Regions from separate parts of the Achromobacter sp. FW305-C-28 genome, predicted to be linked through region 1. Evidence: riboswitches for the same ligand, from Rfam matches in the RefSeq annotation. Region 1 holds a riboswitch; the other holds the start of a gene.
The links. Region 1 has a riboswitch for glycine ahead of gcvT (glycine cleavage system aminomethyltransferase GcvT). Riboswitches for the same ligand answer to the same signal wherever they lie in the genome.

Region 1 (3,399 bases):
TTCGCTGCGCGAGGGCGGCAGCGCCAGCGGGGCCTGGCTGCGGATCTTGGGCGGCACGACTTCTTCGATCAGGGCGTCCAGGCTGGCGCTGCCGATCACGGCGAGCATGGCGGCCTGGTCGGCGTCGGAGGGGCCGATGTGGCGGGGAATGAAGTCGGTGTGGGTGTCTAGGGCGCGCGACATGGAGGGATCTCGGGGTAGCAGGTGTCGTCGGGGGACGAACGGTGATGCATCTTGCGGACGGGCGCGGCGCCTGGCGCCGCCGCCCGTCCGGACAGGCTTAGCCGTTGGCGACGGCTTCGTAGCCGGCAGCGTCCAGCAGCTTGTCGGCATCGGCGGCGTTGACCGGCTTGATCTTGAAGATCCAGGCGGTGAAGGCCGATTCGTTGATCAGGTTGGGGTTGCTTTCGAGTTCGTCGTTGAATGCAACGATCTCGCCGGCGACCGGGGCGTAGATGTCCGAGGCGGCCTTGACCGACTCGACCACCCCGGCGGTTTCGCCCGCGTTCAGCTTGGCGCCGACCTTGACGTCGCCGACGAAGACCAGGTCGCCCAGTTGGTCCTGGGCGGTATCGGTGATGCCGACGACAAACACGTCGCCTTCGGCTTTGACCCATTCATGGGACTGGGTGTACTTGCGATCGGTGGGCAGACTCATGGGAACTCCTGAGGGATTCGAGTAGAAGAATGGTGTTGCGCGCCTCGCGCCGGCGGCCCGCCCGTCACGGGGGCCTGCGGCGCGAAGCTTCGAGTTTACGAGTGTTCGACGGCTTTGCCGTTACGGACAAACGGCAGTTTGCAGACCAGGGCGGGCACCCATTTGCCGCGGATGTCGACCTCGACCGTATCGCCCACGGCCACGCCTTGCGGCAGGCGGGCAAAGCCGATCGATACGCCCAGCGTGGGCGACATGGTGCCGCTGGTGAGCTCGCCGGTGCCCTGCGCGGTGCGCACGGCCATGTGGGCGCGCATGACGCCGCGCTCCTGCAGCTTCAGGCCGACGAAGGCGGCGGGCGTGGCGAATTGTTCCAGCGCATCGCGACCGATGAAGCGGCGCTCGGGGTTTTTCAGGGAAACCGTCCAGGTCAGCGCGGCTTGCCCGGGCTGGGTCAGTTCGTCCATGTCCTGGCCGTACAGGTTCATGCCGGCTTCCAGGCGCAGCGTGTCGCGCGCGCCCAGGCCAGCCGGGCGCACGCCCTGGGCGACCAGGTCGCGCCACAGCTGCACGGCCTCCGTAGCAGGCAGCACGATTTCAAAACCGTCTTCGCCGGTGTAGCCGGTACGGGCCACCAGGGTGTCGTCGCCGATGCGGGCGGCCACGAACGGGGTCAGCGGCTCGCTGGCGGCCTGCCAGGCGGGGCGCGCAGCCCAGACCTTGGCGCGGGCATTGGGGCCCTGCACGGCGATCATGGCCAGGTCGCGGCGCGGCGTGATGGTGACGTCGAACTTGCCAGCCTGCTTGACGCGCTGCATCCAGGCCATGTCCTTGTCGGCGGTGCCGGCATTGACCACCACGCGCCATTGGTCGGCGGCGAAGAAATAGACGATCAGGTCGTCGATGACGCCGCCCTGCGGGTTCAGCATGCAGGTATAGAGCGCCTTGCCCGGCACCGTCAGCTTGGCCACGTCGTTGGCGACCAGGTACTGCAGGAAGGCAAAGGCATCCGGGCCGGTGACGTCGGCGTTGAGCATGTGCGAGACGTCGAACATGCCGGCATCCTGGCGCACCGCGTGGTGTTCTTCCAGTTGCGAGCCGTAGGCCAGGGGCATGTCCCAGCCGCCGAAATCGACCATGCGGGCGCCAGAGGCGATGTGTTCGTCGGCCAGCGGGGTGCGTTTGAGGGTTGCGGACATGCGCGGGTACTCCGGAGCGGCAGCGGTGCCAGGGTTACGGAATGCCGCTGGCGGACGGGCGATGAGCCCCCGCGCAACGGCTGAATCTTCCGCCCCTCTGTCCTTTTGCCTGAGAGTTGCCCCGCGTGGCGGGTTTGCACCTTCGGCGCCTGGGCTGCGCGCTATGTCCCTGATTGGGCAGCGGCGCCAGGTCTCTCCAGAGTGCTGTTTTGCCCATCCGCACGGCGAAAACCGCGACAGGGCAAACATGTGCGGTATGGGATACCTGAGCGATTCCGGGCGAATTGCGCCTTCGGCGGCGGCCGGGTTAACAGCCGCTCTCTCCCGCAACATGCGTGACAGCGCCGAAAGCATACCGCGAAACGCCGGCTTCGCCCAGCGCCGCGCGGCCTGCAACCGCGGCGCGCGCCCCCGGCGTGCAACCGGCTCCCGGCCCCTAGCCCAGCGCCGTGTCCAGCAGCATCATCAGCACGAAACCCAGCATCAAGCCGCAGGTGGCGTAGACCTCATGCCCCTTGCGGTGCGATTCGGGAATGATTTCATGGCTGATCACGAACAGCATGGCTCCCGCCGCGAACCCCAGCCCCCAGGGCAACATGGCCGCCGACCAGCCCACGACGGCGGCGCCCAGCACGGCGCCGACGGGCTCGACCAGCCCGGACAACATGCCCAGCGCCACCGCGAACGAGCGCTTGTAGCCGGCCGCAATCAGCGCCACGGCCACCACCAGCCCTTCGGGAATGTCCTGGATGGCGATGCCAGTGGCCAGCGCGGTGCCGCGCACCGGATCGTTGCCGGCGTAGCCCACGCCGATGGCCAGGCCTTCGGGCAGGTTGTGCAAGGTAATGGCGAAGACGAACAGCCAGGTGCGGCGCAGCCGGTGCGCCTCGATGCCCTCGCGGCCCTTGATGAAGTGTTCATGCGGCAGCAGCCGATCCATCAGCAGCAGCGCGGCCGCGCCCAGCAGGATGGCCGCGCCGACGGTCAGCCCGGCCCCCCAGGGGCCGGCGCCCTGCGATTCGGCTGCCGCGATGCCCGGGGCGACCAGCGAGAACGCACTGGCCGCCAGCATCACGCCGGCGCCGAAGCCGAACATGCTGTCCTGCATTTTCTGGGGAATGGTGCGCGCGAAAAGTATGGGCAGCGTGCCCGCCGCGGTGGCGCCGGCGGCGACCATGCCGCCCAGCAGCGCGTCCGCCACATGCGGCGCGTTCGCGTCGAAGTAGACCCACAACTGATGCAGGCCCAGGCAGGCGACCAGCACCGCCAGCGTCCATACACTGACGCTGGTGGCTGCGGGCCGGATGCGATGACGGCTGAATGTGTTCATGGAACGCTGCCCTCGCGCAATGCCGGATCAGCCGATGGCGGCGGCGTAGCGGCGCGCCACCTCGGGCCAATTGACGACATTGTAGAAGGCGCCGATGTATTCCGGCCGGCGATTCTGGTACTTCAGGTAGTAGGCGTGCTCCCAGACGTCCAGGCCCAGGATCGGGGTGTTGCCCTGCATCAGCGGGCTGTCCTGGTTGGCGCTGCTTTCCACCA
Region 2 (3,399 bases), on a different contig from region 1:
GACTGACCCCCGTGCTGGGCGACCGGGGCGAGGCCGAAAGGTTCTACGAGGTTCTGCAAGGCTAGCCTGAACGCTTGCGTGCCGGGTTCGACCGCGCGCGCAACGCTTCGGCGCGCCATTATCGAAAACCTATTCCCTCATCAGCACTTCAAATAACCTTGCGCGCCGTACCTGCCTAGAATCCCCGGTCATGACAGCAAGAGGCCGCAACCGGCCCCGGAATCAAGGAGACAGCAGGGATGGATGCGGTATGGGTAGTGGCGCTTGGCGCGGCGGTGGCGGGCTTCGTGCAGGGGCTGTCGGGCTTCGCGTTCGGCATGGTGGCCATGTCGTTCTGGGCCTGGGTGCTGGACCCGCGTCTGGCCGCCGCGCTGGCCGTCTTCGGCGCCTTGACCGGGCAACTGCTGGCCGTGTTCTCGGTGCGCCGGGGCTTTGACTGGCAACTGCTGTGGCCTTTCCTGATCGGCGGCCTGGCCGGCATTCCGCTGGGCGTGCTGGTGCTGCCGCACCTGGACATGGACTGGTTCAAGGCGGTGCTGGGCGCCTTGCTGGCCTTGTGGTGCCCGGTCATGCTGATGTCGCAGCGGCTGCCGCGCATCGGCGGCAACCGCCTGGGCGATGGCGCCGTGGGTCTGGTCGGCGGCGTGCTGGGCGGCATCGGCGGTTTCGCGGGCAGCGTGCCCACGCTGTGGTGCACGCTGCGCGGCTTCAACAAGGACACGCAGCGCGCCGTGATCCAGAACTTCAACCTGGCCATGCTGTCGGTGACGATGGCCACCTACCTGGCCACCGGCATCGTCACCCGCGACATGGCACCCATGTTCGCCGTGGTGGCGCCGGCGATGCTGATCCCCACGCTGCTGGGCACCCGCCTGTACATCGGCATTTCCGAGGTGACGTTCCGGCGCACGGTGCTGGGGCTGCTGACGTGTTCAGGGCTGACCTTGCTGGCGTCGTCGGTGCCGCAGTTGCTGGCGCGGTAGGCGCTACGCCAGCGCGACCCCGTCCCGCACACTCGCCGCCAGCATCTGCGCCGTTGCTGCCGACAAGGTCCACCCCAGATGCCCATGCCCGGTGTTGTAGAACACGCCGGGCCGCTTGCCCGGGCCGACGCGCGGCATCATGTTGGGCGTCATGGGGCGCAGGCCGCACCAGGGCACCACGCGTGACGTGCGTACGCCGGGGAAGTGCTTGCGGGTCCAGTCCACCAGCGGCTGGATGCGTTCGGCGCGGATGTCCATGTTGAAGCCGTTGAATTCCGCCGTGCCGGCCACGCGGAAGCGGTCGCCCAGGCGGCTGGTGACGATCTTGGCGGCCTCGTCGAGCAGGCTGACGGTGGGGGCGGCGGCGCGGCTGTCGGGCTCGTCCAGGTGCACGCTGATGGAATAGCCCTTGACCGGGTAGATGTTCAACGAGTCGCCCAGCCGGCGCGCGAACTGGCGGCTGGCGGCCCCCGCGCAGATGACGATGGCGCTGGCCTCGTGCTGTTCGTGTTGCGTGCCGCCTTCGCGGGCAATGTCCAGCACGTAGGGCAGGCCGTCGCGGCTGATGGCGCGGATGTCGGCGTCCTGCTCGAAGCGCACGCCGCGGCGCTCGCAGGCACGGGCCAGGCCGCTGGTGAATTTGTGGATGTCGCCGGTGGCGTCGGACGGCGTGTAGAAGCCGCCATGGCACGCCGTTTGCAGCGCGGGTTCGATGGCGCGTGCTTCGTCGGGCGTGACCGCGTGGCGTTCCAGTCCGCCTTCGCGCAGCAGCGCGTTGGCGCGGCGTGCGGTCTCGAAGCTGGCGGCGTCGTGGTAGATGTGCAGGATGCCGCGCCGTTCCAGGTCGAAGTCGATGCCTTCTTCCTCGGCCATGGCGTACAGGTGCTGGCGCGCCTCGATGGCCAGCCGGGTGGTGGCGATGGTGTTCTGGCGGTAATTGCGGATCTGCCCCATGAACTGGGCCAGCCACGAATACTTGTGCCAGGAGAAGCGCGGGTTGAGCAGCAGCGGCGCATTGCGGCGGCCCAGCCAGCGCAGGCCCTTCATGACGGTGGCGGCGCTGTTCCAGACTTCGGCGTTGCTGGCGGACAGCTGGCCGCCGTTGGCATAGGACGTTTCCATGGCGGGATAGCGCTGGCGGTCGTAGACCGTGACGTCGTAACCCAGTTTGCTCAAGGCGTACGCAGACGTGACGCCGGTGATACCGGCGCCGATGATGGCGATGCGGGGCATGGTGGCTCCAGATAGCGTGGCTGCGGCCAACCGGCAGCAGCACCCCATCTGTCTTGGTACCTGAGAGCTTCACCCGGGCGGTGTGCGCCGCGGGATCCCCTTCGGTGGGCGCGCTTGGCGCCTCTCTCCAGATTGTCTACACCGCGCAGTCCTGTTGCCTGAGAGTTTCCGGGGCGGTTGCTCCGTCGGCGCCCGCCACGGGGGCGAGTCTCTTCTGCGGGGTTTTGAATCGACCGAAGCAGGATAGCCAAATTTTCGGCCGGGCGAGACTTAGGGTTAGTACTAGGATGTGCCAATTTCGTCCTACACTGGGCGCCATTCGGCCGGCGCCAGCCGGTGTGACGCGATAGGAAGAATGGCATGCGCCTGAGGGAAAGATTCCGTACTTCGATGTGGTTCCTGGCCCTGGCCGCAGGCGCCGGGCCCGCCCTGGCGGCGGGGCAGCCAGCGCCAGCGTCGTCCGCGCCCCGCGCACCCGTCGCTGCGGTGCCGCCGCAGGCTACTGATGAGGCGATCAACGCCGCCGTCGCCGAGGTCATGCGCCAGTACGACATCCCCGGCATGGCGATCGCCGTCACCCGCAACGGCGAGCAGCGCTTTTTCAACTACGGCGATGCCTCGCGCGCACCGCGCAAGCCGGTATCGCCCGACACGCTGTTCGAGCTGGGCTCGATCAGCAAGACTTTCACCGTGACGCTGGCGGGTTATGCAGAGGCCACGGGCAAACTGTCGTTGGGCGACACCCCCGCCAAGTACGTGCCCGAACTGCAAGGCAGCGCGTTCGCCAAGACCACGCTGGTCAACCTGGCCACGCACACGGCGGGCGGTTTTCCCTTGCAGGTGCCGGACGCCGTGCAGGACACGGCCCAGCTGATGGCCTACTTGAAGGCCTGGACGCCGCAATATGCGCCCGGCACGCACCGCACCTATGCCAACCCCAGCATCGGCATGCTGGGCGTCGCGGCCGCGCGCAGCCTGGGCCAGCCCTACGTGGCGGCGCTGGAGCAGGGCCTGTTGCCCAAGTTGGGCCTGCGCAGCACCTATGTGAACGTACCGCCTGAAAAAATGCCGGACTACGCCTGGGGCTACAACAAGCAGAACGCGCCGGTGCGGGTGAATCCGGGCGTGCTGGCGGACGAGGCCTATGGCGTGAAATCGACCGCCCGCGACATGATCCGCTTTG

Region 2: it holds a riboswitch for glycine, as region 1 does, so the genes downstream of both, AC3WMR_RS12230 (D-amino acid dehydrogenase) here and gcvT (glycine cleavage system aminomethyltransferase GcvT) in region 1, are expected to answer to the same signal.

Annotation. Positions count from the first base shown of each region.
Region 1 is NZ_JBYSYL010000010.1:54,754-58,152, forward strand. Features, by position in the region: gene gcvP (aminomethyl-transferring glycine dehydrogenase) at 1-183, opposite strand, end outside; gene gcvH (glycine cleavage system protein GcvH) at 281-658, opposite strand; gene gcvT (glycine cleavage system aminomethyltransferase GcvT) at 754-1,854, opposite strand; glycine riboswitch at 1,942-2,064, opposite strand; glycine riboswitch at 2,097-2,191, opposite strand; gene AC3WMR_RS22550 (ZIP family metal transporter) at 2,291-3,184, opposite strand; gene AC3WMR_RS22555 (superoxide dismutase) at 3,212-3,399, opposite strand, start outside.
Region 2 is NZ_JBYSYL010000004.1:29,309-32,707, forward strand. Features, by position in the region: gene AC3WMR_RS12220 (hypothetical protein) at 1-65, shown strand, start outside; gene AC3WMR_RS12225 (sulfite exporter TauE/SafE family protein) at 240-983, shown strand; gene AC3WMR_RS12230 (D-amino acid dehydrogenase) at 987-2,216, opposite strand; glycine riboswitch at 2,261-2,351, opposite strand; glycine riboswitch at 2,353-2,443, opposite strand; gene ampC (class C beta-lactamase) at 2,607-3,399, shown strand, end outside.